3 regions of the Citrobacter koseri ATCC BAA-895 genome follow, and region 2 is predicted to be linked to each of the others. Evidence: predicted binding sites of a transcription regulator. Region 2 holds the regulator's gene; each other region holds the start of a gene.
The links. Region 2 encodes Fur, which represses iron uptake genes when iron is present. Its sites were predicted from a motif close to ATAATAATGAGAACNACTATCAA; they were not measured.

Region 1: a site for Fur is predicted at 3,539-3,561, ahead of fhuF (siderophore-iron reductase FhuF). Genes of this name have one in related genera too.
Region 3: a site for Fur is predicted at 2,862-2,884, ahead of CKO_RS05185 (TonB-dependent siderophore receptor). Genes of this name have one in related genera too.

What each region holds. Positions count from the first base shown of each region.
Region 1 covers NC_009792.1:3,191,999-3,198,042, reverse strand. The annotation lists gene bglJ (DNA-binding transcriptional activator BglJ) at 1-445, shown strand, start outside; gene CKO_RS14705 (YbaK/EbsC family protein) at 510-968, opposite strand; gene CKO_RS14700 (PTS sugar transporter subunit IIC) at 1,332-2,675, shown strand; gene fhuF (siderophore-iron reductase FhuF) at 2,706-3,494, opposite strand; gene CKO_RS14690 (GGDEF domain-containing protein) at 3,617-4,684, opposite strand; gene CKO_RS14685 (DUF1435 domain-containing protein) at 4,937-5,173, shown strand; tRNA gene CKO_RS14680 (tRNA-Leu) at 5,213-5,299, opposite strand; tRNA gene CKO_RS14675 (tRNA-Leu) at 5,332-5,418, opposite strand; tRNA gene CKO_RS14670 (tRNA-Leu) at 5,446-5,532, opposite strand; gene rsmC (16S rRNA (guanine(1207)-N(2))-methyltransferase RsmC) at 5,739-6,044, opposite strand, start outside.
Region 2 covers NC_009792.1:2,291,673-2,297,716, reverse strand. The annotation lists gene glnS (glutamine--tRNA ligase) at 1-796, shown strand, start outside; gene chiP (chitoporin ChiP) at 1,240-2,646, shown strand; gene chiQ (ChiQ/YbfN family lipoprotein) at 2,696-3,028, shown strand; gene fur (ferric iron uptake transcriptional regulator) at 3,152-3,598, opposite strand; gene fldA (flavodoxin FldA) at 3,888-4,418, opposite strand; gene ybfE (LexA regulated protein) at 4,569-4,862, opposite strand; gene ybfF (esterase) at 4,991-5,764, opposite strand; gene seqA (replication initiation negative regulator SeqA) at 5,962-6,044, shown strand, end outside.
Region 3 covers NC_009792.1:1,155,349-1,161,392, reverse strand. The annotation lists gene CKO_RS05190 (TonB-dependent receptor plug domain-containing protein) at 1-665, shown strand, start outside; gene CKO_RS05185 (TonB-dependent siderophore receptor) at 721-2,835, opposite strand; gene CKO_RS05180 (GlsB/YeaQ/YmgE family stress response membrane protein) at 3,112-3,366, opposite strand; gene ycgR (flagellar brake protein YcgR) at 3,570-4,304, shown strand; gene emtA (membrane-bound lytic murein transglycosylase EmtA) at 4,317-4,928, opposite strand; gene ldcA (muramoyltetrapeptide carboxypeptidase) at 5,029-5,943, shown strand; gene CKO_RS05160 (potassium/proton antiporter) at 6,040-6,044, shown strand, end outside.

The DNA of each region.
Region 1 (6,044 bases), 900 kb from region 2:
TCTGGCGGAACTGGCTGTGAATTTTCCTCGTGTGCGCCGACTGGTCATCGCGGATGATGATGCGGAAGCCCGGTTAATTGATTCGCTGTCGCCTTCGCCGTTAGATGGGGTATTAAGTAAAGCGTCGTCACTGGCCAGTTTTCAGGAAAAGCTCTTTTTATTATTGAACAGTAAGCGAGAGGTGACGGAACACACTCTGAACCTCTGGTATCTCAATCAGAGCCGAATGATAAGCCCCACTGAGCGTGAAATTCTGCGTTTTATGTCGAATGGTTATTCGATGCCACAGATAGCCGTCCAGCTGGAACGCAATATCAAGACGATTCGCGCCCATAAATTTAATGTGATGTCTAAACTGGGCGTCAGCTCAGATGCCGGATTGCTTGATGCGGCGGATATCCTGCTGTCTCTGCGCGCCGAAAAGCCGGGTCGCTTATCCGCGTAATTCTGTAGTCGCTCTGTATTTACAGGTTGCTTGTGCCGGGTTTATCGCCCGGGCACAAATAGCATCACTGGCACACATCAATCCAGGTTGCTGAAGTGAGTTCTGCCATTCTGTCGGGGGAAATTCGGACTGCACTGTGCGTTGCCCCTGCTGCTGGTAAGACTTCAGCATAATGTTTTAATGAGACGTCGCAATAGACGGGCAGAGGCGTTTCCAGCCCGAAAGGGCAGACACCGCCGACCGGGTGCCCTGTGGCGATCACGACTTCATCGCTGCTGAGCATTCGCGCTTTCGCGCCAAACGTGCTCTTGAGTTTCTTATTGTCCAGGCGAGCATCGCCTTTGGCGACAACCAGAATAATGTCGTCTTTCACCTTAAGCGAAAGCGTTTTCGCTATCTGTCCTGGCGCGACATTGTGCGCTTTCGCTGCCAGTTCCACCGTCGCCGTACTCTGATTTAATTCGATGATTTCAATATCCGGGGCACGTTCGGCCAGAAACTGCCGTACCGATTGCAGACTCATTCTTTTCTCCTGACGCTGTATTAGCAGTCCTGTTTTTCAGAAAACCGCGTGGCGTAATTTGTCATAAGGAAAGCGGCACTGTAAATAATTTATGTAATAAACCAGCAGCATGAGCGATTTTTCGATCGTCTTCACATTCACGGAAACCGGTTACAGTAACCGGTTGCAGTCCGGCGGGCGGGGATTAATACTGAACCTGTCACTTCCTCTGTATCACATAATAAGAGCCATTTATGAAACTTCATTCTCTCTGCTGTATCGCTGGTGTTCTCCCCGGCGCGGTCGCGAAAAGTAGTAATGGACCCTTACACGGCGGTGCTGCTGCCAGCACGTCTATGTTGTTTTGACTGACAGGAGAACGCTATGTCTACCAACCATGCTGTGTTTAATGTGATTTTTCGGTTTGTCGAAAACTACGTGAGTCCCGTTGCCGGACGTATTTCCTCACAACGTCATGTTATGGCGATTCGTGATGGTTTCATTTCGGCAATGCCGTTTATGATTGTCGGCTCCTTCCTGCTGGTTTTCGCCTATCCTCCTTTCTCACCGGACACCACCTGGGGATTTGCCCGTGGCTGGCTGGCGCTGGCGAAACAGTTTGAAAGCCAGATTTTGACGCCGTTTGATATGACGATGGGGATCATGTCCATCTATATCTGTGCGGCCATTGCCTATAACCTGGGCAAACACTATGTTAAATCGCATCAGTTAGATCCGTTTATGTGCGCCATGCTCTCGATCATGGCCTTCTTGCTGGTTGCCGCGCCGAAAACAAACGGCACTATGCCGGTTGACAGCCTGGGCGGAACGGGGATTTTTACCGCGATTCTGGTGGCGATTTACTGTGTTGAAATGATGCGCTTCCTGAAAGCGCATAACATTGGCATTCGCCTGCCAGACCAGGTGCCGCCGATGATCAAGAACTCCTTTGATCTGCTGATTCCGGTGCTGGTGGTGGTTCTGACCTTGTATCCGCTGAGCCTGGCGATCCAGTCGCAGTTCGATATGCTGATCCCACAGGCGATCATGGCGATCTTTAAACCGCTGGTTTCCGCTGCGGATTCGTTGCCCGCTATTTTGCTGGCGGTGCTGATTGGGCATCTGCTGTGGTTTGCGGGGATTCACGGAGCAGCGATTGTCTCCGGGATGCTGCAAATGTTCTGGCTGACCAATCTCGGTATGAACCAGACCGCGCTGGCGCAGGGGGCACCGTTGCCGCATATTTTCATGGAAGCCTTCTGGACTTTCTTCATCGTCATTGGCGGTTCTGGCGCCACGATGGGGCTGGTGATTTGTTATTTACGCAGCCGTTCCGTACATTTGCGCTCTATTGGCCGCTTAAGCGTCGTGCCGAGTATCTTTAATATCAACGAACCGGTTATTTTCGGGACGCCGATTGTGATGAACCCGGTGTTCTTTATCCCGTTCCTGCTGGCGCCAATGGTGAACGCCGTGCTGGCGTGGGCGGCGATGAAACTGGATCTGATTGGGCGGGTGATTTCCGTGGTGCCGTGGACTGCGCCCGCACCGGTTGGCGCTGCGTGGGCACTGGGCTGGGACTACCGTGCGGCGATCCTGGTGGTCATACTGGCGCTGGTGTCCGCCATCATATACTTCCCGTTCTTTAAGGTTTATGAGAAGCAGCTTCTGGCGCAAGAGGCAGAAGAGGCCGGGCGTGCAGAAGAGGAGAGTCAGCAGATGGCCTGACGTGTTGAACAAGGCGCAGCGGCGCCTTGTTTATTTCAGCGTACAGTCACCGCATTGCTGAACGTCTGGCAACCGGTAGCGTTGACAGCAGGTTCGGCGCACCAGCAGACCTTCGCGAGGGACGACGGTACGCCACAGCGGGTTATCCTGACCACTGGAAAGTTGCTTTTCGAAGAAGCAGCTCTGGCGCAGCGTTGCCAGCAAGGCTTCGCCAAGCAGCGGTTTCATTTCGGTCAGATACCAGTTGATCAGATACCCGGTGTTACTCCAGATAAGCTTACCGTTAATATCGCCGGTTGATTCCAGTGCCTGAACGACCGGCATCAGCGCAGAGACGATCAGCGTTTCCATTCTCTGTTGAGGAGAATGCGCGGTTGCCCGCTCGTCCTGATGAACATCAACCCAAAAACAGGCTGCGCGTCCGGTTTCGTGGAACTCAACGTGCATGTGCTCGGGCGAAACGTCAATGGCCCTTTCCTGGGTGAGCAGGGCAAGCATCAGAGGCGGTACCATCAGACCGATATACCATTGCGCCCAAAGTGAAATGAGCGGCTTATTTTCGCGTGGTTGCGTCGGTTGATGACGATAAATATGGTCGGAATAGATAGCCAGCAGAGAGCGCATCGTACCCGGTCGAGCCCACTGCGCCAGCGTCATGGCGCCCGTTGGGTGCGGTTCGTCCAGCCGAATAAAATCAAGCAGATGTTCGCGCGTCCGGGTTATCGTTTCACGCACGGCTTCAGCCAGCGAGGGCATCTCAGGCTGGAGATGGGCTCGCCAGGTGACATCTTCAATGATCGGTGCGGAACGGTAAGGCATAGCGCTGTATATAAGGATAGTAATCTAAATGATAATGATTGCTAATCCTAATGATAGCGATAGTCGATGGCAAGCGCTTTGTCGTGACGCTGTGCGCGGTAGCACGATGATATCTCCCTGTGTCAGACCGTACGCAGTTCGTCACTCGCAAGAATGTTGTTGCGCCCCAGGTTTTTGGCCTCATACAGCGCTTTATCTGCCTTGACGATTGCAGCCTCCATGTCCTGACCCAGTAGCGGCGCGATGCCAACGCTGATGGTGACATTGGTCGCCACGCTGACATTAAACATATGTGGGATTTTGAGATCGTAGACCTTCTGGCGAATACGTTCGGCGGTCGTGCGCGCCTCCTGTGGATCGGTCGCGGTCAGCAGGACCATAAACTCTTCGCCGCCAAAACGGGTGACAATATCCCGGGAACGGACAGCGTCACGAATCGCGGCTGAAACGCGAATGAGAGCCTGGTCGCCCATCATGTGCCCATAGTGATCGTTATAAGCTTTGAAGTGATCGATATCCAGCAGCAATACGTAGTGTTCTTCGTGCGTTTCCAGAGCAAGGAGCGTATTCAGCTTATTTTGCAGGCCGCGGCGATTATACAGGCCAGTCAAAGGATCGAGCATACTCAGCCCGTTCAGCGTTTCTCTCTCTTCCAGCAGTTTGTACATCAGCTGTTGAGCGAAATCGTCATAGCGTTTTTGAATAACATGCTGGATGGCAATGCCCGCCATCGGGAGCGCCATGAGATAAATAATCCGTATGCCGTGTTCGCTGCCATTAAGCCACAGGCAGGCCAGAACGGAAGGCAATGAATGGAACGTAAACGCAATGATATTATTAGCAAAGGCGATGGAGCCAATAAATAACACGCAGAGAAGGGCGATGAGTAGAAAAGTATAATCGCTATGGTTCATAGCATTATATTTCAGTGTGATATGCCAGGCCCACAATATGCCTGATATAACAGAAATAAAGGGGATATTAATCTTTTTATGCGTATATTTTCCGTGCCATATCAGAAGTAACGTACTTGCAACAAAGAGCAGTATTGCCGGGACTGAGACAGCCCTGACCTCATAAAGAGGAAAGACAAGCGTAAACAGCCCGGACACCGCATTGAGAAACAGAAAAAGGCGTAAAGAGAATTGATATTTTTTGGTGCGTAGCGCGCGCCAGGATTGAGCTGTCATATCTGAATGTCGTTATTTATCTATGAATTACGCTGGTTGGGGCCAAAATGAAAAATAACGTGCGGGAAAAAGCCCGCATAAATAAACGTTTTTATTGTTTGTAAGTTAACCACCGCCCAATCTATCACCTTGCTGAATTCATGTCATCAATTGTTAAGACAATCTCATACAAGGAAGTGTGACGAACTGCTGACAAATGAGAAATTTTATCATATGCTATTGGTTATCATTATCGGTATCAGAGGTAAAGCCATGTTGCAGCGTACACTGGGCAGTGGATGGGGGATATTGTTGCCGGGTATTTTTATTACCGGACTGGCGTTTGCCGGCCTCTCCATTGACGCATGGAAGGTACTGATTGTATTAGGATTACTGCTGACTTCGTTGATGCTGTATCACAAACGCTTACGGCATTTCGTCCTGCTGCCGTCATGTGTCGCGCTGATCAGCGGCATGGTGCTGGTTATGATGAATTTGAATCAGGGATGAACAAACAAGACGTAAAACAGAGAAGGGAAATAAGATAATTGGTGCGAGGGGGGGGACTTGAACCCCCACGTCCGTAAGGACACTAACACCTGAAGCTAGCGCGTCTACCAATTCCGCCACCTTCGCACAGTCATCTTACTTTTTTGATATCGCCTCGTTGGTGCGAGGGGGGGGACTTGAACCCCCACGTCCGTAAGAACACTAACACCTGAAGCTAGCGCGTCTACCAATTCCGCCACCTTCGCCCAGTGCGAGCAATATCAACGTGGTTTTGGTGCGAGGGGGGGGACTTGAACCCCCACGTCCGTAAGGACACTAACACCTGAAGCTAGCGCGTCTACCAATTCCGCCACCTTCGCATACCATCGATTCTTAAAAAGAATCGCTACCACGGAGGCGCATTCTAGTGGTTTTCAGCTTTTCGTCAATAGTTAATTACGCAGGATGGATTGATTGCTGCAAAAATGGGCGCTAACCGTAGGCCGGATAAGCGAAGTGCCATCCGGCATCCGCAAACCATGCCGGATGGCGGTGCAGGCACTTTATCCGGCCTACGATGACCACTCTATTTCTTCGCCTGGCGCGTCATCACCGTGCGGTAAACTTTAAAGCGCCCGGTTTGCGCAATCACTTCGTGGAAGCCAAACGTTTCATCCAGCACTTTCGGGTAGGGCAGGAAGGCGTTAGCCACGATGCGCAACTCACCGCCGCTGTTGAGGTGGCGAACCGCGCCGTGAATCAGCGTTTGCGCGGCATCCAGGCTGGTTTGTATTCCATCGTGGAACGGCGGGTTAGAGATGATCATATCAAAACGCCCTTTTACGTCAGAAAAGACGTTACTGGCGAACACCTCACCCTCAACGCCGTTTGC
Region 2 (6,044 bases):
GCCGACCATTTCTGGCCTGCGTCGTCGTGGCTATACCGCGGCCTCCATCCGTGAATTCTGCAAACGCATCGGCGTTACCAAGCAGGACAACACCATTGAGATGGCGTCGCTGGAGTCCTGCATTCGTGAAGATCTGAATGAAAACGCACCGCGCGCGATGGCGGTTATCGATCCGGTGAAACTGGTTATCGAAAACTACCCGCAGGGCGAAAGCGAAATGGTCACCATGCCGAACCATCCGAACAAACCGGAAATGGGCAGCCGTGAAGTACCGTTTAGCGGTGAGATCTGGATCGATCGTGCTGACTTCCGCGAAGAAGCGAACAAGCAGTACAAGCGTCTGGTGATGGGGAAAGAAGTGCGTCTGCGTAACGCCTATGTGGTGAAAGCTGAGCGCGTGGAGAAGGATGCGGAAGGCAATATCACCACCATCTTCTGTACCTATGATGCGGACACCCTGAGCAAAGATCCGGCTGATGGCCGTAAAGTGAAGGGCGTCATTCACTGGGTAAGCGCGGCACACGCGCTGCCGGTTGAAATTCGTCTGTACGATCGTCTGTTCAGCGTGCCGAACCCGGGCGCCGCAGAGGACTTCCTGTCCGTGATCAACCCTGAATCGCTGGTAATTAAGCAGGGTTACGCGGAACCGTCGTTGCAGAACGCCGTAGCGGGTAAAGCGTATCAGTTTGAGCGTGAAGGCTACTTCTGCCTGGACAGCCGCTACACAACGGCGGATAAACGCGTATTTAACCGTACCGTAGGTCTGCGCGATACGTGGGCTAAAGCGGGCGAGTAAAGCCACCACATCGCATCACCTTCCAACGCCGCATTTTGCGGCGTTTTTTTATCCTTTCCATTTTGTCATCCCGCTCTCTGTTTGCAGAGCGAATTAATGCCGTCGGGAAAATAATTTCGCAACAAAATAGTTTTGGCATAGTGAATTTATGGAATGAATATCATTTCATGTGAAACCGATTTCATGTGCATGGAAAACAAGACAATTTTAACTTTTGTTCATCTTTTTTAGCGCCTGATGAAAATGTAACAGAAAGCAATGAAATATGTGCGGTTGCTCATACTCTTACATTCTCGTTACAGAAAGAGATTGATAATTCGCGTCGCGAAAAATAGTCTATTCACTGTAGTCTGCGAGGTTTTTCTCAACGCTACTTTTACATTTTTATTTTTCGCTGTCCGCTTTTGTTCGGCAGCATTTTATACGTCAAAGAGGATTAACACATGCGTACGTTTAGTGGCAAACGTAGTACGCTGGCGCTGGCTATCGCCGGTATCACAGCAATGTCAGGTTTGGTCGTCGTTCCACAGGCTCAGGCCGAAGGCTTTATTGACGATTCCACGTTAACAGGCGGCATCTATTACTGGCAGCGTGAGCGTGACCGTAAAGATGTCACCGACGATGACAAATATAAAACCAACCTTTCACACGCGACCTGGAACGCCAATCTGGATTTCCAGTCTGGTTATGCGGCTGATATGTTCGGTCTGGATATCGCGGCATTTACCGCGATAGAAATGGCGGAAAACGGCGACAGCGGACACCCCAACGAAATCGCCTTCTCGAAAAAGAATAAAGGTTACGATGAAGATTATTCTGGCGATAAGAGCGGGATCAGCCTTTATAAAGCCGCGGCAAAATTTAAGTACGGGCCAACCTGGGCGCGTGCGGGGTATATCCAGCCGACCGGTCAGACGCTGTTAGCGCCGCACTGGAGCTTTATGCCGGGTACTTATCAGGGTGCGGAAGCCGGAGCGAATTTTGACTACGGTGATGCGGGCGCGCTGAGTTTCTCCTATATGTGGGCCAACCAATATAAAGCGCCGTGGCACACCGATGTTGATAAATTCTATCAGGCCGATAAAAAGACCAAAGTGGATTACCTCCATTCTATCGGTGCTAAATACGATTTCAAAAATGACCTCGTGCTGGAAGCGGCATTTGGTCAGTCAGAAGGGTATGTCGACCAGTATTTTGCTAAAGCCAGCTACAAATTTGATTTGGGCGGCAACCCGTTCACCACCAGCTATCAGTTCTATGGTGCGCGCGACAAAGTTGATGATCGCAGCGTAAACGATATTTATGACGGCACCGCCTGGTTGCAGGCGCTGACTTTCGGTTACAAAGTGGCCGAAGTCGTCGATTTGCGCCTGGAAGGGACCTGGGTTAAGGCGGACGGTCAACAAGGTTACTTCCTGCAACGTATGACGCCAACTTACGCATCCTCAAACGGTCGTCTGGATATCTGGTGGGATAACCGCTCAGACTTTAACGCCAACGGCGAAAAAGCCGTCTTCTTCGGTGCGATGTACGATCTGAAAAACTGGAACCTGCCGGGCTGGGCAGTGGGGGCGTCATACGTTTACGCCTGGGACGCGAAGCCATCAACCTGGCAGATTACCCCGGATGCGTACTATGACAAAAACCGTACCATTGAAGAGTCTTCTTACAGCCTTGATGCGGTCTACACCCTACAGGAAGGCCGTGCCAAAGGCACCATGTTTAAACTGCACTTCACGGAATATGACAACCACTCCAACATCCCAAGCTGGGGCGGCGGTTACGGCAACATCTTCCAGGATGAACGTGACGTGAAGTTCATGGTTATCGCTCCGTTCACTATTTTCTGATGCTCGTTGCGGCAGGCGATTTGTCTGCCGCAACGTTGAGGACACTGATATGAAAAAACTGTTACTCATCGCCATGATGGCATCGGGACTGGTGGCCTGCGCGCAGCCAACCGCGCCGAAAGAAGACAGTCAGTTAAAAGAGGCATATAGCGCCTGCATCAATACGGCGCAAGGTTCGCCAGAGAAAATTGAGGCCTGTCAGAGTGTACTGAACGTGCTGAAGAAAGATGACCAGCACAAGCAGTTTGCTACAGAAGAGAGCGTGCGCATACTGGATTACCAGCAGTGCATTCAGGCTACGCGTACGGGGAACGATCAGGCGGTGACCGCCGATTGCGACAAAATCTGGCAGGAAATTCGCAGCAAAAATAGCGCCAAATAAAAGCAGGGCGGGTTAATGGCGGGCGGAGAGTTCTCTCCGCCCGTTTGCGTTTTTTAAGGCCGCTACCGGGTCGGAGGCATAAAAAAAGCCAACCGGTCGGTTGGCTTTTTAGGAGGGTTCACATTACTTCGCGTCGTGCGCGTGCTCGTCTTCCCGGCAATCGCCTTCAGCGCAGTGGCCGTAGAGATAGAGGCTGTGGTTCGTCAAACGAATGCCATGCTTAGCCGCAATCTCACGCTGGCGCGCTTCGATAGAATCATCACTGAATTCGATCACTTTGCCACAATCGAGGCAAATAAGGTGATCGTGATGATGCTGTTGGGTCAGCTCAAAAACGGATTTACCGCCTTCAAAATTGTGGCGGGTTACGATACCGGCGTCATCAAACTGGTTCAGCACACGGTACACGGTCGCCAGCCCAATCTCTTCACCCATGTCGATCAGACGTTTATATAAATCTTCCGCACTGACGTGATGGTTATCCGGTTCCTGAAGAACTTCCAGAATTTTTAAACGAGGAAGCGTTACTTTCAGGCCAGCCTTCTTTAATGCGGTATTGTTGTCAGTCATGCGGAATCTGTCCTGTTGCTAAACGATTCACTTCAAACAAAGAAGTGACAGAAATTGCACTTGAGATCATGCGTTTCATTATAGAACTGCCACGCCTAAATGAAAACTGCAAGCCTCCGGCAAATATTGTTAATAAAAACGAGGTATCGCCAACAAACACACTGTGCAATACCAGAATAACACCCGGACATTGTACAGGGTCAGGCAAGAAAGTTACAAATTTGTAGCAATTATTTTAATTGGTTTTATCTATTGATGCGACGCAGATGCTTTTCTGCGCCGCACAAAATCAGGCGTTAATGATTTCGTCGAGGTGCAGTTCGCCGGAAATCTGTTTAACCCATTTTTCAACGCGATCTGCGGTCAGTTCAGGCTGACGGTCTTCGTCGATAGCCAGACCAACAAAGTGATCGTCGTCAGCCAGACCTTTGGACGCTTCAAAATGGTAGCCCGCCGTTGGCCAGTGACCGACGATGGTCGCGCCGCGCGGCTCAATGATGTCGCGGATGGTGCCTAACGCGTCGCAGAAATATTCTGCGTAATCTTCCTGGTCGCCGCAGCCGAACAGCGCCACCAGTTTACCGTTAAAATCAATCTCTTCGAGAGTCGGGAAGAAGTCATCCCAGTCACATTGCGCTTCACCGTAGTACCAGGTCGGGATGCCCAGCAGCAGGATGTCGTACCCTTCCAGGTCCTCTTTGCTGCTTTTCGCAATGTCATGCACATCGGCAACGTCTTTACCAAGCTGTTTTTGAATCATTTTTGCGATATTTTCGGTATTACCGGTGTCGCTGCCGAAAAAGATGCCAGTGATTGCCATGAGTAAAATAACCTCTTGAAACTTATTGAAATGGTGGTGGCGTATTGCCCGCAGATAAGGGCAATCATAGCAGAACAGTCAGGCATGCGGAAACAGCAATCACGCGGGACTGCACTCTGTGCTACATGATTTATGATATTGAGCAGTTTTTCAGACTACGCCCTGGCCGCGCAGCGCTGCCAGTTGAGTCATCAGCATCTCTTCGATGAGTTCGCTACGGCTCATATTGCGGGATTCGGCCAGCTCGTTCAGCGCATCGACAGCCTCAGCGTTGAGTTTCAGTTCGACACGCTTAAGGCCACGTACTTTGTCGCGTTTTAGCTGGTTACGCTTATTAATGCGCAGCTGTTCATCACGCGAAAGCGGATTGGTTTTGGGTCGTCCCGGGCGACGCTCGTGTGCGAACAGATCTAATGTCGTACGGTCCGTTTGTTCTTTGGCCATGATTTTGGTGACTTCGGGGAAACAATCAGCCAGGCGTCTGCCCGGATGGATAGCGCGCCATCATACATCAGCAAGGCAGACACGCCAACGCCCGCGGACGTAATCGCGCGCGGACGCTGAGTTTTTAATCAGTTGGCCTTATCTGCCAGATAGCGACGAATGGCGCGCAGCACCGCATCGGGTTTTTCCGCGTGAACCCAGTGGCCCGCTCCGGCGATGACGTGCGCCCGCGCCTGAGGGAACTGCGCCAGCAGATCGTGACGATATGCTTCGGTCACATAAGGCGAGTTGCCGCCGGGGATAAACAACACCGGGCGATCCCAGGCTGGAATGGTCTCCCAGCCCACAATATGTGGATACTGTTCCCACAACACCGGTACGTTAAAGCGCCATTCGCCGTCGATAAACGATTTCAGCAGAAACTGGATGACGCCTTCTTCTTGCAGATGTTGACGCATAACGGTGGCGGCCTGTTGACGGGTTTCGGCGCCCGCGTCGGTGACGGCATTGATGGCGGCGAAGATTTCATCGTGGCGGCGAACGTGGTAATCGACCGGCGCGATGTCGATCGCGACCAACTGGTCAATACGCTCCGGCGCCAGCGCGGTGAGCGCCATTACCGCTTTACCGCCCATGGAGTGGCCGATAAAGGTGGCTTTCTCAATGCCTTCGGCATCAATGGTATCCAGTAAGTCTTGCGCCATTGCCGGGTAGTCCATCACCGGATCGCGAGGGGAGAGACCGTGGTTGCGCATATCAACCTGAATGATATCGTGATCGGTCACCAGGTCGCGCGCCAGCACGCCGAGGTTGTCCAGGCTGCCAAACAAACCGTGAACGAGGACGATGGGAGAATTATTGTGCAGGTTTTGTGCAGTTTGCGCTCGGATATTCAATTTCATGGCAAAGTTCTTTTTTTCGCTCTGTCGGGTTAGGGTATTATGTTGACTATTCTGCCACAGGGCTGCAACAACTACGGTTTACTCCGAGTTTTTCCGTCAGCCAGGTTTGACGCTATCCGCTGTTGGAATTTGCCTTTACACTACGTGCAGGTAATCCCAACGACTTGTATTCAGATAAGACACCGCACTGGATTAAGATGAAAACGATTGAAGTTGATGATGAACTCTATAGCTATATTGCCAGCCACACCAAGCATATTGGCGAGAGCGCATCCGACAT
Region 3 (6,044 bases), 1.1 Mb from region 2:
TGGCGCTCTCTTACTCTGACCGGACGCGTTTCCCGACGCTCAAAGAGCGGTATACCACGTCGAAACCGGCGTATAACCAGGTGGCTATCGTCAACCCGCAGTTAAAACCCGAACGCGCCCGCAGCGTGGATCTGACCTGGAACGGTTCGCTGACCCGCGACTGGGGATTCGAGGTCAGCGTGTACTATAACCGTGTGACCGACGCAATCCTGTCGCACAACATTGATGCCGATACGATCCAGAACCGCAATAGCGGCCGGGTGGATTACACCGGTCTGGATGCCGGAATCAAAGGCAATGTGTCTGAAATGCTGGATGTCGGGCTGAGCTATGGGCTGATCCACGCGGACGTCAAGCGTGATGAAATCGGTGAAATCACCGATTTGCCAACGCAGACGCTCACCGCATGGATGACGCTCAAGCCGTGGGAACCGCTGAGTGTTACGCTGTCAGAAGAAGCGCGTTCCTCCAGCTACAGCAATTCAGACGGTTCACAGAAAGCGGGCGGATTTGCCATTACCCATATCCGCGCGGATTATGCGGTGGGCTACGGTTTTAGCGTCAACGCGTCCGTGAACAACCTGTTCGATACGAAGTATGCCTACAGCGAAGGGTTTATCGAGGAAGGCCGTAATTTCTGGGCCGGGGTGGAATATAAGTTCTGATTGTTCCGCCGAATGAAAACGAACCCGGCCTGCGCAATTGCAGGCCGGGTTGCTATCAGAAGCTGTAGCTGGCGCCAACCTGAACGGTGCGGTCGCGACCAATCCAGCAGTTGTTGTCGTCGTAACAGCTAAACGTCTCTTTGTTGGTAATATTCTGCGCACTGGCCTTCAGCGTCACCCCGCTCAACGATGGGATCGCCTCTCCCAGACGGTAAGAGACGGCCATATCATACTGCGTCGTGCCGCCGAGTTTGCCTTTGTCGTTAGCTGGCGAGATCTCCATCGGCCCGGTATAACGGACGCCCGCGCCAACGTTCAGCCCGCGCAGCGGCGTATTATCAAAGGTGTAATCGCCCCACAGGTTAAACGCGTTTTCCGGCACCTGAGTCGGACGTTTGCCTTCATACGTTTCATCTTCCGTGTTGATCGCATGGGTATAGGCATAGTTGGCGATCAGCGTGACGTTATCCGCCGGACGGCTGACAATCGACAGTTCGGCCCCTTTTGACTCAATCTCGCCGGTCTGGCGGTAATCCCAGGTTGGCGTGGCGGAAAGCACATTTTTCTGGCGGATATTAAACACCGATGCGGTAAAGGTGGTCGCGTATTCCGCCAGCAGGTATTTCACCCCGCCCTCAACCTGCTTGCTGGTGGTCGGCTTCACCTCTTTCGAGGTCAGTGTCCCTTGCGGCGAGATCGGCTTAAAGCCTTCGGAATAACTGATAAATGGAGAGATCCCATTTTCAAACGCATATAACGCACCGAAACGTTTGGTGACGCGATCCTGTGAAATCCAGGTTTTATCGCCGTTTTGCAGATAGTCGGTCGTGGCGGAACGATAGTCATCGTAACGCACGCTCGCCAGCAGGTTCAGGCCGCCAAACGCAATCTGATCCTGAAGATAATAACCATTCTGCTGATAAGAGAGACGGTTATTCTGCGCAGTACTCAGCCCTAAATCGTCGGTATGAATCTGACGATAGTTCGGGTGGCGCATGTCGATCCCCGGCGTGCTGCTGGCATAGCGGTAGAAGTAATGGCTGTCGAGCTTCTGGTAATCGAAGCCTGCCAGCAGATGGTGTTGCCAGTCGCCTGACACTACCGTTTTCGTAACCTGGTTGTCGATGTTAAAACTTTTCAGGTCTTCATCGGTCGTGTAGGCAAACCGGTTCAACTCCCAGACCGGATTCCCCGTATTTCCGGTGGAGTAGACGCTGCGCTGGTGGGTATCCACATCAAAGTAGCGCGCTTTCTGATTGAAGCCCCAGCCGCTGTCAAACTGGTGTTCAAAGCTGTAACCCAGCATCCATTGACGCTGCTTAAAGCCGCTCCACTCATCTCCGGCAAAATCACGGCGCCCCGCATACTCTGAACGCAGATAAGAAATGGGCAGCGGGTTGGAAGGCGACAGCGACGGTGTATTCTGCGCCAGCGCATCAATCGTCAGACGCGTTTTGTTGTCCGGTTGCCAGGTAACGGACGGGGCAACCAGATAGTTTTCATAGCGGGAGGTATGCGGTTGATCATCCCCTTCCGTCGCTTTGCCGAGTAAACGGTAGTTCCAGTCGCTGTCGCTGATTTGCCCGGTTGAATCCAGATAACCCTCTTTCAGATTACGGGTGCCGGTGTTGAAGCCCACTTCCGTTTTCTGTTCCGCCTGCGGTTTTTTACTCTGGATGTTTACCAGTCCACCCGGCGAGCCATTGCCGTACAGCACCGAGGCCGGGCCTTTCAGAATATCCACGCTTTCAATCAGCAGCGGATCAATACGCGCTTTGGTATTCCCGGTCACGTTGTACGGCAGTTGCAGGCCGTTGTAATACTCCTGATCCACCGTAAAACCGCGAATCTTATATTCACTCATATAGGAGGTATTACCGCGAACTTCCGTTGACACGCCCGGCGCGTAGCGCAGAATTTCATTCACCGAGTTGGCGTGGCGTTGCTCAATCTCCTGCCTGTCGATGGTGTTGATCACCTGCGGCGTTTTGCTTTCCGGCACGGCGGATTTGGTGGCGCTGTTGGTCCAGGCCGGAAGAAGGCTCTCCTGCCCGGCGGCGGTGACCACAATGGTCGACTCTTTTGCCTCTTCAGCATAAGACGGGACAGTCAGGGCTAAGGTGATACATCCAGAGAGCGCGCGTAATGTGAAACGATGAGTTGTTTTCATGAGCAAATTATTATATGTGAAATGGAATGACAATTATTCTCATTTTTATTCACAAATCAAGCCAGCTTTCGCCGTTAATCCGGCCAGGCGTTGCTCAGGAATACAGATTGTTCTGACGTCTGTTGAATCCCCGTAAACGTGCCGGGAAGACGCCTCCCCTGACACGTTCACGACTGATAATGCGCCAGAGCGATAATGGGCATCAAGTGAACGGAAAACACGCCAGGGTAGCATGTCGCCGATTTACGCCCTCATCCCCACATCCGCTCTGTTCATTTAATTGCGCCGCAGAAGGCGAAAAACGCCGAGCACAACAATCGCCCCGACGACGGCCACCAGGAAACTGTGAAGATTGAACCCGCTGATGCTGCCGCCGATACCAAACATGGTTGCCAGCCAGCCGCCGACAACCGCACCAACGATACCGAGAATACAGGTCAGTATAAAACCACCGCCATCGCGACCCGGCATAATCAGCTTAGCGATAACACCTGCAATCAGACCAAAAATAATCCAGGCAATAATTCCCATATTCAGGCCCTCTTTCCAGTGAAAGCATGCGCAAGACGTTCTTGCGCCAGTCCCTTAAGTATAGGCAAATCAACCGGCCATGCTTTTCATCCTGCGACGTTATGCGCTGGCGTTGATAAAAATTTCACCCATTTGTCTTAAGTTCCGTCATGCCATGCCGATAACCAAACGATAATCTGTCAGGCATCCAGGAGTCATTACGCGTGAGTCACTACAGTGAGCAGTTCCTGAAGCAAAACCCGTTGGCGGTATTAGGCGTACTCAAAGATTTAAACAAGAGCCAGGCGCCGCTACGCATCTCCTGGGCCGGGGGGCAGTTCATCAGTAAGATTCTGGACGTTAACGCGGAAAAACTGGTGATGGATTTCGGCAGCCAGGACTATGAAAACATCGCCGTTCAGCGCGCCAGACAGATAACCATTACCGCAGAAACGCAGGGCGCGAAAGTGGAGTTCACGCTGGATCAGCTCACCAGTGGCGAATACCGGCAGCTTCCGGCATTTATTACCGCGCTGCCGCCCGAGCTGTGGTTCGTTCAGCGCCGGGAGTATTTCCGTATTTCCGCGCCTTTACATCCCCCCTACTACTGCCAGGCGAAAATGCCGGACGACAACACGCTACGTTTTCGCTTGTTCGATCTCTCGCTGGGCGGCATGGGCGCATTGCTGGAAGCGACAAAACCCGCCGGATTAACCGAAGGCATGCGCTTTTCGCAAATTGAGCTGAACATGGGGCAATGGGGCGTTTTCCACTTTGACGCCCAGCTTATTTCCATCAGCGAACGCAGAGTGATTGACGGTAAAAATGAGACGATTACCACTCCCCGCCTGAGCTTTCGTTTTCTCAACGTCAGCCCGGCGGTGGAGCGGGAATTACAGCGGATTATTTTCTCTCTTGAACGGGAAGCGCGGGAAAAATCCAATAAGGTGCGTGAATAACCCCCGTGCGGGTTACATCGCATCCAGCGCTTGCTGGAGTTTCCAGATATAACGCGGCGCCTGTGGCGCAGGATGATTTTTGGCAACGTGCTCGAAAAACTCATCCGCGCTCAGATCGTTGATTTTCTCAATCGCTTTTTTGCGATCGGAAGAGAACGTGCGCAGCAGCGCGCCCGCGCCATTGGCATAAGAGACCACCAGCGCGTACTGCATCACCTGCGGATCGTTAATACCGGCCAGCGACCCGTGTTCCAGAATACTCAGGTACGCCGTCCCCATCGAGATATTCCGCTCCGGGTTTTTCAGTTCGCTGGTCGACGGTTCGCCGCTCCAGCCCATATGACGATAAACATCGCGCCCGGACGTCGAGGCCTTCAGTTGCATTAACCCAACCGCCCCGGATTTACTGACCACCGTCGGATTACCGCCCGATTCAATCGCGATGATCGCGGTAATCAGACGCGGGCTGACGCCCCAGGCTTCCCCGGCTTTTTCACTTATCGGCATCCACTGCATTGCCCGTTTAACCGGGACTTCGGCGTTCCAGGGCGGATTCTTGTAATCCTGCTTTGAACTACAGCCCGCCAGCAATACAACCAAAAAAGCAAACCATCTCAATTTCACGTCATCTATCCTTATAGCCGGAATTCGCCGCTGCGAGTGACAACGACATGCTCAATCGGCATGATATACATTTGGTTTTAGATGTCAGCAAGGAATTGCCATGTCCCTGTTTCACTTAATCGCCCCATCGGGTTACTGCATCAATCAGCAAGCGGCTTTACGCGGCGTACAACGGCTGATCGAATCCGGCCACCAGGTGGATAACGCCGCCGTCATTGGCCGCCGTGACCAGCGTTTTGCCGGTTCAGACGCCGAGCGTCTGGCGGATGTTAACGGCCTCGCCCGCCTGATGACGCCCGATACCATTGTGATGCCGGTTCGCGGCGGTTACGGCGCCAGTCGTCTGCTGGAGAGCATTGACTGGCAGGCGCTCATCGCACGGCAGCAGGCGAACCCGCTGCTGATCTGCGGCCACAGCGATTTTACGGTGATTCAGTCCGCCCTGCTGGCGCTGGGCAAGGTGATAACGTTTAGCGGCCCCATGCTGGCGGCGAATTTCGGCGCGGAGGAGATGAACACCTTCACCGAGCGCCATTTCTGGCGGGCCTTGTGCAACGCGCAGTTCACGGTGGAGTGGCAAGGTAACGGCCCGACATGTGAGACGGGAGGCACGCTGTGGGGCGGCAATCTGGCCATGCTGGTCTCCCTTATCGGCACCCCGTGGATGCCCGCCATTGAAAATGGCGTACTGGTGCTGGAGGATATTAACGAGCATCCTTTCCGCGTTGAGCGAATGCTTCTGCAACTGTATCACGCGGGGATTCTGGCCCGGCAGAACGCGCTGATATTGGGCAGTTTCAGCGGTAGCGCGCCGAATGATTACGATGCCGGTTACGATCTTGACGCGGTTTACGCGTTTCTGCGTTCCCGTCTCTCCATCCCCGTCGTGACCGGTCTGGATTTCGGTCATGAGCAACGTACCGTTACGCTGCCGCTCGGCGCCCACGCGGTGCTAAAAAATGGCGAAAATGGCAGCCAACTCACACTCTCCGGCCATCCTGTCCTCAAATCATAAAAAAAGCCGTCGCCTGGGCTAAGTAAAACGCTGTTTCTGTCGTTATTATGTTAGGGTTTATTATTAGAAACAGCGTAATTCAGGAGTAACATAACGTTGGA